2 regions of the Marinobacter sp. bablab_jr003 genome follow, and region 2 is predicted to be linked to the other one. Evidence: riboswitches for the same ligand, from Rfam matches in the RefSeq annotation. Region 2 holds a riboswitch; the other holds the start of a gene.
What was found. A riboswitch is a leader RNA that binds a small molecule or an ion and turns the genes downstream of it on or off. The one in region 2 is predicted to bind thiamine pyrophosphate.
Positions count from the first base shown of each region.

Region 1: it holds a riboswitch for thiamine pyrophosphate, as region 2 does, so the genes downstream of both, thiC (phosphomethylpyrimidine synthase ThiC) here and thiB (thiamine ABC transporter substrate binding subunit) in region 2, are expected to answer to the same signal.

Region 1 covers NZ_JADARC010000046.1:42,189-49,847, reverse strand. The annotation lists gene H3Z84_RS05465 (DUF1249 domain-containing protein) at 86-571, opposite strand; gene H3Z84_RS05460 (NUDIX domain-containing protein) at 568-1,188, opposite strand; gene thiC (phosphomethylpyrimidine synthase ThiC) at 1,403-3,280, opposite strand; TPP riboswitch at 3,361-3,474, opposite strand; gene H3Z84_RS05450 (TolC family outer membrane protein) at 3,612-5,015, shown strand; gene waaA (lipid IV(A) 3-deoxy-D-manno-octulosonic acid transferase) at 5,063-6,316, opposite strand; gene lpxL (LpxL/LpxP family Kdo(2)-lipid IV(A) lauroyl/palmitoleoyl acyltransferase) at 6,419-7,381, shown strand; gene H3Z84_RS05435 (mitochondrial fission ELM1 family protein) at 7,386-7,659, shown strand, end outside.
Region 2 covers NZ_JADARC010000099.1:170,561-178,219, forward strand. The annotation lists gene H3Z84_RS10180 (ATP-binding cassette domain-containing protein) at 1-573, opposite strand, end outside; gene thiP (thiamine/thiamine pyrophosphate ABC transporter permease) at 566-2,248, opposite strand; gene thiB (thiamine ABC transporter substrate binding subunit) at 2,254-3,255, opposite strand; TPP riboswitch at 3,303-3,394, opposite strand; gene H3Z84_RS10195 (murein L,D-transpeptidase catalytic domain family protein) at 3,554-4,297, shown strand; tRNA gene H3Z84_RS10200 (tRNA-Gly) at 4,422-4,497, shown strand; tRNA gene H3Z84_RS10205 (tRNA-Cys) at 4,552-4,625, shown strand; gene H3Z84_RS10210 (hypothetical protein) at 4,743-6,002, opposite strand; gene H3Z84_RS10215 (DUF1016 N-terminal domain-containing protein) at 6,580-6,927, shown strand; gene H3Z84_RS10220 (alanine/ornithine racemase family PLP-dependent enzyme) at 7,106-7,659, shown strand, end outside.

The DNA of each region.
Region 1 (7,659 bases), on a different contig from region 2:
ATCGTAGATTGTTCACATTCTGGCCCGCAGACACAAAATTTTTGCAGTTTTTGACAACTTCACCACAGGCAGAGTGAGACGCTGTCTAGTCGATCCCCTCACCCGCCGACCAGACGGCCTTCTCCATGGGCAGGTGCCCGAAGCGCAAACAGTAATCCAGCCAGTCGGCCAGGAAACCATTCACCTGAACCTTTTCATCGGGGTGATGCATAAAACGGTTCGGGTAATCGTTCACCGGCGCGATCTGGCGTTGCCGGTAGCAACTGATGACTTCTGCCATCATTGCATCGTGGTAGACACGCACGGTCATCTGGGGATTATTCAACCAGCGGCCGCTGTTGTGGACCTGCTCCAGCAACAGGGTTTCGGTGAACTTTGCCGTTTGCAGCACTTCAATCCGCACTCGCCCCAAGTACTGGCTCTCCCGGTGCAATTCAAACTCGCACACCGGCTTGCCATCGGATTCCAGCTGCCGCAGTTTGCGGAGCCGCTGATAGTTGCCATCACACAACGCACCCAGCTGGCGTAAATCCGGCACATACGACTTGGGACGCTTCACCCACTCAGTCATGCCAACCACTCCCGGCGCAGCCTGTCGCGGTTCAGCTGTAGCCACTGGATAGCAATGATCGCAGCGGCATTGTTAATGCGGCCATCGGCAATCATGGCGAAGCACTCGCCGGCGCTGACCACGTGGCTGAGAATGTCTTCGTGTTCGTGCTCCATACCGAAAATACCACCGGCTTCGGCAGTGCTGACCTGTCCGCAATAGAGGTGGATCATCTCAGTGGTGCCGCCGGGGGAAACCAGGTAATCACAGATCTTGTCCAGCCGGCTGAAACTCAGGCCGGCTTCTTCCTGCCCTTCCCGCTGGGCTACGTCTTCCGGGCTTTCGCCTTCTTCGTTCATTCCGGCTACGAGCTCCAGCAACCAGGGGGATTGGTTGCGGCCCAGGGCGCCGAGGCGGAATTGTTCCAGCAGTACGACTTCATCCCTTTCCGGGTCGTAGGGGAGCACGCAGGTGGCGTCGCCGCGGATGAAGAGTTCGCGGGTGAAGGTGGGCATGTCGCGGCCGTCAAAGCGCGGGTGGGTCAGCCAGAGCTTGTCCATGCGGAAGAAGCCCTGGAAGACGGTTTCGCGTTTTTCGATTTTGACGTCGCTGGCGTTGAACTGGAACGGTTTCGGCATTCGGGTTTCCGGTTTGGTGTTCGGCTTGGAACGATAGCGGTAATGATGGTGAAGCTGCAAGTTACGGCCCCAGCCTTCTAGCCCGAAGTTTGGCGGTCCTTGGGACGTCCTTTCCAAAAACCGCTCCTTGCGGCACGTCCATGTGGCGCTTCTGCTCCGCCATCCATGGCTCTAAGCACCCAACCAAAAGGCTAGGTGCTCACAAACTCCAACCTCAAACCTTGTCGTAAAGCTTGGAGCCAGACTCCACGAACTCCCGAGACTTGGCCTCCATGCCGGCGTCAATTGCCGAGACTTCGTCAATGCCCTGCTCTGCTGCGTAATCCCTCACTTCCTGCGAGATTTTCATGGAACAGAACTTCGGCCCGCACATGGAGCAGAAGTGGGCCACTTTGGCAGATTCCTTGGGCAGGGTTTCGTCGTGGTAGGCGCGGGCGGTGTCCGGGTCCAGGCCGAGGTTGAACTGGTCTTCCCAGCGGAACTCGAAGCGGGCCTTGGACAGGGCGTTATCGCGAATCTGGGCGCCTGGGTGGCCTTTGGCGAGATCGGCAGCATGGGCGGCGATTTTGTAGGTAATGATGCCGGTTTTCACGTCGTCTTTATTGGGCAGGCCCAGATGCTCTTTCGGGGTGACGTAGCAAAGCATGGCGCAGCCATACCAGCCGATCATCGCCGCGCCGATACCGGAGGTGATGTGGTCATAGCCCGGGGCAATATCCGTGGTCAGCGGGCCGAGGGTGTAGAACGGCGCCTCGTCGCAGCATTCCAGCTGCTTGTCCATGTTCTCCTTGATCAGGTGCATGGGCACGTGGCCGGGGCCTTCGATCATGCACTGGACGTCGTGTTTCCAGGCGATCTTGGTGAGCTCTCCCAGGGTTTCCAGCTCGCCGAACTGGGCTGCGTCGTTGGCGTCGGCGATGGAGCCGGGGCGCAGGCCGTCGCCAAGGCTGAAAGAGACATCGTAGGCTTTCATGATTTCGCAGATGTCTTCGAAGTGCTCGTACAGGAAGCTTTCCTTGTGGTGAGCCAGACACCATTTGGCCATGATCGAACCACCCCGGGAGACGATGCCTGTGGTGCGCTTGGCAGTCATAGGCACATGGTGCAGGCGGACGCCGGCGTGGATGGTAAAGTAATCCACCCCTTGCTCGGCTTGTTCGATCAGGGTGTCCCGGAAGATTTCCCAGGTCAGGTCTTCCGCAACGCCGCCCACCTTTTCCAGCGCCTGATAGATAGGCACGGTGCCGATGGGAACCGGGGAGTTGCGGATGATCCACTCGCGGGTTTCGTGGATGTTCTTGCCGGTGGACAGGTCCATCACCGTGTCGGAACCCCAGCGGATACCCCAGGTCAGTTTTTCTACTTCGTCTTCGATGGACGAGGTCACCGCCGAGTTGCCGATGTTGCCGTTGATTTTCACCAGGAAGTTGCGACCGATGATCATCGGCTCGGTTTCCGGATGGTTGATGTTGGCGGGAATAATCGCACGGCCCCGGGCCACTTCATCCCGAACAAACTCGGGGGTGATTTCAGGCGGCAGGTTGGCACCGAAGGACTGGCCGGGGTGTTGATCCACCAGCAAGCCATTGGCCCGGGCGTCTTGCAGCTTCATATTCTCCCGGATAGCAACGTATTCCATCTCCGGCGTAATGATGCCCTGGCGGGCATAGTGCATCTGGGATACGTTTCTGCCGGGCTTGGCGCGAAGTGGCTTTCGCTCGTCCATAAACCGCAGGGGATCAAGCTGAGGGTCTTTCATGCGGCGGCGGGTGAATTCGGAGGTGTAGCCGTCCAGTTGCTCTACATCGCCCCGTTCGGCAATCCAGGCGGCACGAACCGGCGGCAAGCCCTTACGCAGATCAATAGTGGCTTCCGGGTCTGTGTAGGGCCCGGAGGTGTCGTACACCACCACTGGCGGGTTCTTTTCGCCACCCATTTCAGTGGGGGTGTCGCCCACGGTAATTTCCCGCATTGGCACCCGCAGATCAGGTCGGCTACCCTGCACGTATATTTTTCGTGAGCTTGGTAATGGTTTGATTGCTGCGGAGTCTACTTTTGCGGAGTCGCTGAGGTATGCTGGTAAGTCCGTCATGAAATGCTCCCGGTTGCTCTTGTGGTATCGGGTCGCGTATGACGGAGTTGCGACAAATAGCCCTACAGGCATGGTGTCGCGGTTCATCTGGCCTTAATCCCTACGCCGGTATTATCCGGATCAGGTCGCGGGTTCTGCGTTGCAATCTCAGCCGATCGCCAGTTTATGGCGAATCAGCACCCCGTCAAGACGCGATTCTGAATTGGTTTGCCCACAAAATACGTGGACTTAGCAAGTCTAGAGACGGGAACGATTATTGTCCATAATGGTCAACCAATACCTTTGGGTCATTGCCGGGCAGATTCCCGGAGTCAGTATTTCAGGAGAACCAATGAAAAAACGTTTACTTCCAGGATTGATCACCCTGCTCGCAGCCCAGCCTGCGCTTGCTCTGGATCTGATGGAAACCTACGAGAAAGCCCTGTCTTATGACTCCGGCATTGCCTCTGCCATGGCACAGTTCCAGGCACAGCAGGCAACCAGCGATGTCAGCAAGAGCGCCCTGCTGCCCAAAATCTCGGCGGTTGGGTCAGCAAGCTACACACGTTTCGAGCCCAGGAATATACCCGGGGGGGCAAACGCCGATGAGCTGACGCGGCAACTCTTCTCGGGAGACAGTTATCGAACCTACCGCTACGGCGTCGAGCTGACCCAGCCACTGTTCCGGGCTCAAGACTGGTTCAGCTACGAAGCCAGCCAATTCCAGGCCGAGGCGGCCGAGGCCCAGTACAACCTGGCCCAGCAACAACTGATTCTGGATGTGGCAACCGCCTACTTCGATGTCCTGCGCGCCAAGGACACCGTCACAACCGCAAAAGCGACTGAAACGGCCATCCAGCGCCAGTACGAACAGGCCCGGGAACGGTTTGACGTGGGGCTCATTGCCGTCACCGAAGTCTATGAAGCGCGTGCCAGCTACGACGATGCCAGGAGCCAGCGCATCGCCGCCGACAACGACCTGAATGTGGCCAGGGAACAACTGGCCCGGTTAACCGGAGAATATCCGGACGCCATGGAAAATCTCAGGCAGAATTTTCCGCTCGGGCGCCCGGAGCCCATGGATCCGACTTCGTGGGAAGCAACCGCGGTGGAGCAAAACTGGTCTATTCAGGCGGCCCTGAGGCAACTCAATGCCAGCGAAGCCAGCCTGAAAGCGGCAAAGTCCGGTCATTTGCCAACCCTTGAGCTGAGCGCCTCCTACCAGGAAACCAGTCTGGAGAACGCCCTTTTTACCCAGCAGGAGCGCAGCCAGTCCGTTGCCTCACTGTCACTGACCATCCCGCTCTACACGGGCGGCGGCACCCAGGCCGGCGCCCGGGAACAGCGTTCGCTGGTCACCGCCGCCGAACAGGACCTGAATACGGTGCGCCGGGATGTACAGGTGAACACCCGCAGCCTGTTCCTGACCGTGAACAACAACGTGGAGACAGCCTCTGCCCTTGAGCAAACCATCATCTCCCGCCGCAGTGCACTGGATGCAACCCGCGCCGGCTATGATGTAGGTACCCGGAACATTGTGGAAGTGCTGGATGCAGAACGTGCGTACTACGTGGCGCTGCGGGATTACGCCAACGCCCGCTATGACTACGTGATCAACACCCTGCAACTGAAGCAGGCGGCAGGCACCCTGAGCCCGCAGGATCTGATTGACCTGAACAACTGGCTCAGCGAAGGCGCACGGGGCATTGAAGCCCTGGCCGAAGAAGGAAAGACACTGGACGATCCGGTGCAGTAAGTCGGGCAGCTTGCAGAATATTCCGGGTGCCAGTGCGGCACCCGGAGTTACAACCGCTCCGTAATACCCTCCACGACCTTATCCAGCGCACCCCGGTTCTTGTTGACCACCGCCAGAGCCCGCTCACCGTATGCCTTCAGCGCCTCCGGGTCGTCTATCAGTGAACAGATCGCCCGCGCCAGCTCATCCGCATTTTCGACCAGCTGGACACCCTGATCATCCAGTAAGCGCTGATAGATTGTCTCGAAATTAAACACATGAGTGCCGGAGAATACCGGAATGCCCCAGGCCGCAGGCTCCAGCGGATTGTGCCCTCCCCGCTCGATCAGTGAGCCGCCCACGAAGGCGAGGTCACTGGCTCCGTAAAGCATCATCAGCTCTCCCATGGTGTCGCCAAGATACACCTCCGCACCAGCGGGAGATGCTCCTGTTGACCGGCGAACCACGGAAAAGCCCTCGCCTTGAGCCATCTCAGCTACCGAATCAAACCGCTCCGGATGCCGGGGCACAATGATGAGTAAGGCATCGGCGTGCTGAGCCAGAATCTGGCGATGAGCCGCCAGCAATTGCTCGTCTTCTCCGGTGTGGGTGCTGCCGGCAATCCAAACGGGGCGCTCACCCAGGGATTTTCGGAAGCTGACAGAGGCCGCACGGACATCATCAGGAATATCCGCATCGAATTTTACGCTGCCGGTGACCTCAACATTACCCGGAGCCACTCCGATGCGGCGAAACCGCTCTGCGTCTTTTTCGGCTTGCGCAGCCACCCAGCTGATGCTTTTGATAATAGGTGCTGCCACGCCCCGAACCCGTTCATACCCCCGGGCAGATCGTTCAGACAGACGGGCATTGATCAGAAAAACAGGCACATGACGGTGTCGGCACTGGCGAATCATATTGGGCCAGATTTCCGTTTCCATGATCACCAGGATGCGGGGGTTAACCCGATTCAGAAAACGGCGGATAGCGCCTGGTGTGTCGTAAGGGGCGTAGGCATAGGCTACCCTGTCACCAAACATCTTCCGGGCCTGGGCCAGCCCGGTATCGGTCATAGCTGTCATCAGGATGGTCGCACCCAGGTTACGGGCCAGCAGGCGCCGGACCATGGGGCCGGCGGCAATGGTTTCTCCCACGGAAACTGCGTGAACCCAGATAACCGGCCCGTGCATCTCGGGCACCAGTCCCAGCCGGTGCTGCCAGTTCTGCCTCAAGGCCGGCGCCTTGCGGCCCTGCCACCAGAGCCGGACAAGGATAAACGGCAGGGCGAGCCGGATCAGCAGGGAATAGATAAACTGGAACACGCAGGACTCCCGGCAAAACAGTGCGTTATCATAGGGATAAATTTGTTGTGGACGGGCATCTTGCCCCCCGGTAAAACGTTTGTCGATGCAGGATTCACGATTTTGAAAAAGAAGTACCGCAAACTCCCCAGAAACACCGACTACTCAGCTTACCGCCATCCCCGCTGGTGGCCAACCTGGCTGGGCATTGCGGTGATGTGGCTGGCTGCGCAGTTACCTATCCGCTTTCAATGGTGGCTGGGCAAGGTGATCGGCCTGGCCGCCTGGAAACTGGCGAAGAGCCGGCGACATATTACCGAAACCAACATCCGGCTGTGTTTTCCTGAGCTGAACAAGCACCAACAGGACGCACTGGTGCGCAATGCCTTTATCGCCAACGGTATTGGTGTGATGGAACTGGGCATTGCCTGGTTCCGAAACCCGGCCAAACTTACCGGCATCACGCAGGTGCATGGTGTGGAGCATCTTGAGAAGGCACTGGAAGGCGGCCACGGCGTGCTGCTTCTGGGCGGCCATTACAGCACGCTGGACCTGGGGGGCAGCCTGGTTACCGAGTTTATTGAAGCGGACGTGATGCAGCGGGACCACAACAACCCGCTGATGAACGCGGTGATGACCCGTGCCCGGGGCCGGCGCTATGGCACGGTGCTGGGCGCCAAGGACCTGCGCGGCTTGTTCAAGTGCCTGAAGCAGAATCACGCGGTGTGGTACGCCACCGACCAGGATTACGGCCGCAAAGACATCGTTTTTGCCCCTTTCTTCGGCATTCCGGCCGGCAGCATTACCGCCACGTCCCGGATTGTGGAGCGCAGCAAATGCAAGGTAGTGCCGTTCAGCCACTTCCGCCGCGAAGACAAACCGGGCTACGACATCTATTTCCAGCCGGCGCTGGAAAATTTCCCGACCGGCGATGACCTGCAAGATGCTACACGCATCAACGCCATTATCGAACAGGAAATCCGCAAGGCGCCGGATCAGTACCTTTGGATGCACCGCCGCTTCAAAACCCGGCCGGACAAAGACGACCCCGGCTTCTACGGCCGCAAACGCAAGAAAAAAGGCTAGTCCCTTGGAAGACGATGCGCAGGCGCCGGTCATCTGGCTGATTACCGACAACAAACCCGGCCACCGCAGCCAGTTGCGAGGCCTTGCCGGGCGTTTGCGCGCACTAACGGGCGCAAAGCTGTATTGGTTAAACGCTGCGGATTACACCGTGCCGCTCTGGCGGGCTTTGCTCGGGCTGGCTCCCACTATGGACAAGGCCTTGCCCCAACCTGACCTGATTGTTGCGGCGGGTTCCGGCACTCACCGGCTGCTACTGGCCCTGCGCCGGTACCGCAAGG
Region 2 (7,659 bases):
TTCATCATGGCTGGCCAGGATCAGGGTAATGCCGCTGGCCTTTTCCTGCAGTAACAAGTCCCGGATGATGGCCCTGGCGTCCGGGTCCAGCCCGGTCATGGGTTCGTCCAGCAGCAGTACCGGTTTGCGCCGCAGAATGGCGCGCAGCAGGGCAACTCGTTGCCGCTGGCCACCGGATAGTTCGCCGGGCAGCCGTGTACCAAAACCGCCGAGCCCGGTTTGTTCAAGACCCTGCTCAATGGCCGATTGCTGTTCGGGGGACAGCTTCATGCCCGGGTGCAGGCCAAGACCGATATTGGTGAAGACATCCAGGTGTTCGAACAGGTTGTGCTCCTGGAACACGCTTGTTACCGGCCGCTCCCAGGCGGGCAGGTTATGGATAGCTTGGTTGTTCCAGAGAATTTCTCCGCTTTTGGGTGCGAGAAAACCGGCAACCAGGTTCAGCAAGGTGGATTTACCGGTTCCACTGGCACCGCGTACTGCGAGGCAATGCCCGGCGGCGACCGAGAAGTGGAAGCGCCACTCCTCCGACTGATCCGGGTACTGGAAACACAGGTTTCTTAGTTCAAGCATGACGAGGCTCCGGAGCGGCGGCGGGGGCAGGCTCTGTGTTTGTGCCCGGGGCCGGCCGGGCAACCCGGGACAGCAGGGCGAAGAGGGTCACCAGTAATACAAGCAACCACAGCCCGGTGCCAGCCGCTTCGCTGATTCGGTAACTGCCCAGCTGCTGGTAAAGCAGAACCGGCAAAGTGGGCTGCCCGGGGCTACCGAACAGGGCAATTACCCCGAAATCTCCCAGCGACAGGGCAATGCCATAGGCCAGCCCCAGGGCGATTGGCCGGCGCAGCCGTGGCCAGTACAGCCAGCGCCAGCGATACCAGCCCAGGATGCCCAGCTGGTCCGCCTGGTTCAGGGTGTTCTTGTCGATGGCATTCAGTGGCCCACGCAGCACCTGCAGCACAAATGGAATGGCCATCAAACCGTTAATCATAGACACCAGTACCCAGCCTTGTGCGCTGTTCCCGAGCTGGGGCCGCAATAACAGGAACAGGCCGGTACCAAGCACCAGGGGCGGCACAATCAGCGGCAGATAACCCGTGGTAACCGGAATGGCCGCCAGTATCCGGTTTTCGGATTTGTTGGCGGCCGCCAGTGTGAACAGACTGGCGACAACCGCACCAAGCCCGGCGGGAACGGCAATCAACAAACTGCGGCCTGTGGCGGGGAGCAGTTGTCCGTAGATAGATGGCATGGGAGAGGCCGGCCAGAGTGCCGGCAAACCGCGTAACGCGATGGCCAGCAGGGGAAGCGTCAGGAAAGCGGAAAAGATGCCCAGCAGCAACACGCGCCCCAGACCCTGCCCGGGGCTGTCTTTTAAAGAGACAGGTTCAGCAAACCGCCGATCCGGAAGTAGTGAGGACTCCAGGCGGTTCCGGAACACAAGCCACCACAGGCTGCCGCAAATAACCAGCTGAATGGTGGCCAGGATGGCGGCCTGGCCGAAATCGAATTCGAACCGCAACGCCTGGTAAATGGCCACTTCAAGGGTTGTGGCGCGAGGCCCGCCACCCAGGGTCATGATGATGGCGAAGCTGGTAAAGCACAGGGTAAATACCAATGCTGACACCCCGGGCAGGACCGGCCGTAGTGCGGGCCATCGAACCGTACGCCAGAGCCACCAGCCACTCAACCCGAGCTGGGAAGCAACCCGCAACCTCGGTGCCGGAACCGATTCCAGTGCTTGCAGAAGAATGCGTGCGGCCAGCGGTGCGTTGAAAAATAGGTGGGCCAGTAAGATTCCATTCAGGCCGTAAAGGCTCCAGCCGTGATCAGGCAGCCACCCGTTCAGAAGACTGGTCAGCCAGCCCTGGCGACCGTACACCCCGATGATGCCTGAAACCGCCACAATGGTGGGAAGCACCAGGCTCAGCTCCATCAACCGAAGCAGCAGGCTACGACCGGGAAAATGGCTGAGCCGGGCCAGTGTCATGGCCACCGGCAGCGCAATGAGCAGGCTTAGAAAGACCGATAACACCGCCTGCCAAACCGTAAACCAGACAACACCTCTTAAATAGCGGCTGTGCCACAGCTCTTCGAATTCCAGCGTGCCAGCTGTGTGAAGCAGTGCCCCGAGCCCCAACAGCACCAGCCCGATCAAGGCCAGCGCAATGATCAGGCCCGGAGCCAGTTGCCACGCAGGGGCGCTGAATGGAGCAGGGCGCAGGGGTTGTGGTTGGTTGGCGGCCATTGGGTTCAGCGGGTCATGGCGTCCAGCCAGGCATTCACCAGTGAGCGGCGTTCACGGGCGACCTCTGCCGGTTCCAGGAAGAGGGCTTTGGACGGGTGGATCAGCAGGTCAAATACCTCCGGCAATTCGTCACCAAGGTCGATAGCCGGATACATCACATTCTTCAACGGAATATGGCGCTGGAAGGCCGGCGACAACATGAACTCCATGAATTCCCGGCCGAGGGCCTGACTCCTGGAGCTATTCACCAGTGCGGCAACCTCGACCTGAAGGTAATGGCCTTCTTCAAAACGGGCCGCCTGGTAACGGTCTGTGTTATCGACCGCCATGTGATAGGCCGGGGACGTACTGTAAGAAAGGATCATCGGGGCTTCGCCGTTCATGAACAGTGAAAAATACCCGTCACTCCAGCTCTGGGTCGTCGCCAGTACCTTGCCACTGAGTTGCTGCCATTTAGCGTGGGCGTCATCGCCATAAACCGCGTGCATCCAGAGCAGCAGGCCGAGGCCGGGGGTGCTGGTGCGGGGATCCTGGATGATGATTTTCAGGTCATCCGGTGCATTGACCAGCTCTTCCAGGCTTGCCGGAGGTTCCGGCAGCAGCTCGGTATCGTATACAAAGGCGAAGTAGCCCCAGTCGTAGGGCACGAAGGTGTCGTCCTGCCAGTCGACAGGCAGCGCCAGGTTGTTCAGTGTCAGCGTGTGCGGAGCCAGTAATCCGGTTTGCCGGGCGGCTTCCATGGTGGCGGTATCCAGCCCCAACACCACATCGGCACTGGTTGAACTGCCCTCCAGGCGCAGTCGCTGAAGTATATCGCCGCCGCTTTCCAGCACTGTATAGTTCAGTGCGCATTCACACTGCTCTTCAAATGCCTGCTTGACTGCGGGCCCTGGGCCCCATTCCGCCGCAAACGACGGGTGAGTATAAACGTTCAAAACCTGCGCAGGTTCGGCGGTAGCGAAAGCCGGGAGCAGGGCAGCGAAGAGTAGAGGCAAGCGGAAACGCATAGTGATTACACCTTGGCTATGGAGGGGGCATGCCGCGGTAACCACTGGAAAAGTGGCGGCTCAATCCCTACGCCGGTATTAGCCGGGTCAGGTTCCGCGGGTATGGTCTCAGCCCTGTCGGGCACCCCGTTGAGTCTTGGCGATTCTACCACGCCTGCGTGGTGGTCTGTAATTTGTAACTTTGATTACGGTCTGTTTAAAAACTGTACAAAGGTGTCCGGGTTCTCATTATTTGCTGTTAGAATAGTGCAAATTTCAATCGGATAGACCGTATTCTTCACCTATAGAGGTAAGGTGCATGCCCAAGCATCGCAATCTGCTCAAATTTTGTACAGCAATGTCCGGCCTTCTTTTTTCAGTGCTTTTCGCCACCAGCACCCAGGCCCAGTCCCTGAATAACCAGCTTTTTGATCGCCTTTCCAGTGCAGCCCCTAAACTGAACCCATCGGTTCTCGAGGCGGCTTTCAAGGCAACCCAGTGCGCCATCAGCAATGGAACAGCGATGCCGGAGAGGCTTGCTGTTATTGATTTTTCCCTGCCATCCAGCGAAGAACGCCTCTGGCTGTTTGACCTGGCCGATGGCAGCCTGGTTCTGAGGGAGCTGGTTGCCCACGGTAAAAACTCCGGCGACCGCGAAGCCAGTGCTTTCTCCAACATTGAGGGTAGCCACCAGTCCAGCATCGGACTGTTCAAGGCGGCGGAATCCTACAGCGGTGCCCACGGCTACTCCTTGCGGCTGGACGGACTGGAGCCGGGCTTCAATGACCTGGCCCGCCAGCGCGCTATTGTCATTCACGGGGCAGACTACGTAGAGAAGAGCTGGGTGAACAAATACGGTCGCATTGGCCGCAGCCACGGCTGCCCGGCGGTAGACCGCGATGTGATCGCAAAGGTAGTAGACAACCTGAAAGGCGGCCAGCTGGTTTTCAAATACTACCCGGATGAAGAATGGCTGCAGGCTTCCAGCTACCTGAACTGCGACAGCGGCAACCAGCTTGCCGGTTCCCTTCAGGCGAACGCGGATGACGCCAGCCGGTCCTGACCGGTTTGGCTAAATTTTGTGCACATTAGCAATAAAAACAGAAACTTGAAAAAAAGGTGTTGACGCGCGAAGCGTAATCCGTAGAATACGCAGCCGTTGAGGAGGCAACGCCTCTGAACGAAGAGCGGGAATAGCTCAGTTGGTAGAGCACAACCTTGCCAAGGTTGGGGTCGCGAGTTCGAATCTCGTTTCCCGCTCCATTTTCCAAGTCTCTCACGCCCCCTGAGAGCAAAAGCCAGATTCCAGGCTTACCCGGCGCGGTGGCAGAGTGGTTATGCAGCGGACTGCAACTCCGTGTACGCCGGTTCGATTCCGACCCGCGCCTCCATTTTTACCTTTAGATATCAACATGTTGGCTCCTTTGGCTGTTCGATGTCTTAGAGGTGAAAAAATACTGAAAAAATACTGAAAAAACGTGTCCGTCTCAAAAGGTAATTTGGGGCACTTAATCTCGCGTGAAACGTATTGTTGTGCGAGCTCGTTTCGGTGGTTTGATAAGCCGATAATGCTTGCGCATGGCTTCGGTCTCGTGGCCTCCTTTGTCGTTTTCACCTTGTTCAAGATACTCTTCAGTCAGCCCCTTCTTCCTCAAATCCCTTAGCTGATATTGGTCGCCATAGCCTGTCTCTTTGCATGCTTTTCTCCAGGCTGCTTGTATCGTTCGGTGTTGGACCTTCTGAGCCCGAGAGCGCACGTCAAAGTACATGGGATAAACCAGAAGGTATTCGCTGGTGATGTTTTGCGACCTTTTGAACTCGATGAACCATTGCCAGAGTTCTGCGAGCTCTTTATTCATTTCTAGCTCGATCCCCACCCTGGTTTTGTGCCGTTCAAAGCGGACAAGGCCATAGACTGAGTAGCCGTCCCTCTCTACTGGCTCCATGAAAATCTCAGCCTGGTTTTGCTTGAGGTCGAAAATATCTATCGGCTGCTGGGAAAGCATATACATCAGGTCACATATCTTGGCTCGCCACGTCCCGTCTCGTGTCTGTTTGTTTATTTTGTGGATGCACAGGGCCGCAGTTATTTCCTTGTAGGCATCGTCCGGAATCAGCACCTCGCGCTTGCTTTCTGTTGCCTTGCGTATATCAACCATTGGGTTACGGTCGATCAAACCTTCTTGTACTGCATGAAGAAATACACGGTTGAGGGTATTTCTCAGGCCATTGTAATGGGTGGGCTTTTGCATCCAGGGAGATAGAAGCTGGCGAATTCTCCGCAGTATGTCTGGGTCTGTTAGGAGAAAGTCTGCTGACTCCTGTTCCTCTAATTGTTTTGCGTCATTGGCATAATCTATTCGAGTGGGTAACGCGATCGGCCTGCCCTTATTGGGGCCACGCAGGGAGAGCACCTGGCAGGTGCTCCATTTTACCTTGGTGCCGACCACGCAGTGCCCGAGCACGTCTACCCTCCATTTTTTGAGGTAATGCGAAAGCGTAATAGCCTCACCATCATTGTGGCGGGGAGTGGCAAGGTCCGAAAGCTTTTTCGCTAGAGAGTCAGTCTTTGAATCGGAGATTTCTGCCTGCCAAAGTCGCTGCAGAGCTGACCAGCGCTGGATTGCAATAACACGATCTTTGGTTTCCAGACTTCCTCGCTTGCGCGTGAGCGGGTGTACGACGAAATAGACATCATGAGCATTGCGATATAGTCCGGGGTAGGCCGCTAGCGACTCATTAGCTTTAGAGCGATTTCTAGGTGCCATTTTAGGATGCGAGGCTCCGGGCTAGTCCGTAGATAATTGCATCATCGGTTGGAGCGGCCCCATTGGTTCTTTGGGCCATCTCCATGTAGTAAGCGTCGAGATCGATTTTCCAGAGCTTCCCAAATTTAAATGCCCCCGGAATGATTGGACGGCCCTCGCAATCTCTCTCGCTGCAGAGCCTTCGGATAGTCGAGGCGGCTGGTGGATAACTGTCGTCCGAGAAGACGATCTCGATAAAATCGGCTATAGATACTGGTCGCATCATTTACTCCGTTCGTTTGATTGTGAAGCGTGGTTTCAGCTGACATGAATCAATATGCGTGTAAGTTCAAGATACATAAATCAAACGAACTGCAAGCGCCGAAAAACGATAGAAAACTCGCAGAGTTTTGTAGACTGACGCAATGAGCGGATGCGTTGAAAGGGAAAAGGGGAGGAAAGGTTGATAACGTTATCTGTTATTCATCTAGGTATAGAGCTTTTCAATTGTTGGGTTCAACAAACCTGCTTTTCATAGTCGAATCAGACCCACAAGGATCTGGTTTTTGGCTAAAGCGTCCATTTAGCACCGTACGGCATGGGCTTTAATGTCCGGAACCTGCGCGCCTTTTATCAGGCCTTTCCAATTCGGTACGCACTGCGTCCCAAATTGAGCTGGACGCACTACCGCGCTCTGTTTCGGGTCGACAGCACCCAGGCCCGGGAGTGGTATCTGGCCGTGGCGGTCAGTCAGCACTGGAACAGTCGGTCACTGGAACGGCATATCGGTACCCTGTATTACCAACGGCGCTGTAGTCCGGATCGGACAACCGTGCAGCAGAGGGCCGAGAAACAGACGCGACCATTGTCCGAGCAGGACGCCAGGCACTACCTGCAGGCCTTCCTGCTCGAACTGCGCAAGCTCACCCATCCAGACAGCATCTGATCAGGAGTTCTCCATCGTCAAACTGAAACCCGGTGAAGAGCAGGAAGCCCTGGTAATTAACGACGATCTGGCGTATCCGGACTACAAAGTCTGATTCCCGGACCCCTCAGCCCATTGGCCGCCACCGGTGCGCCAATGGGCCTTTTCGTCAGATCATCAGCGTTTAGGTTGAACCCCCTTGGAAAAGTTTCCCCGCCTGCTCTGGAACGAAACCAAACTGCGCGACAATATCCGTTTTCTGACCCAAACCTGCGCCAGCCAAAACTGGCCAGTCAGCTGGGTACCCGTCACCAAGGCCACCTGTGCCAACCCTGATATTGTCCGGGTGTTGCTGGATGAAGGCCTTACCGAAATGGCCGACTCCCGGGTCGACAACCTGAAAATCATCAAAACCCTGTCACCCAGCTGCAAAACCCTACTGCTTCGCCTTCCCGGCTGGCACGAAATCAAAGACGTGATCAGGTACGTTGACACCAGTCTGATTTCCGAACAGGAAACCCTGAGCCGGCTACAGGCTGAGGCCAAAGCTGCCGGTGTGATCCATCAGGTGATTCTGATGGTGGAACTTGGAGACCTGCGCGAAGGCGTATTACCGGAACATATTCTGGACTTCGGGCGCTTTATTCTTCAGCAGGACCACATAGACTGGTGCGGCATTGGTACCAACCTGACCTGCTACGGTGGCATCCTGCCCACCCCCGGGAAAATGCATGACCTGCTGGTGCTTCGGGA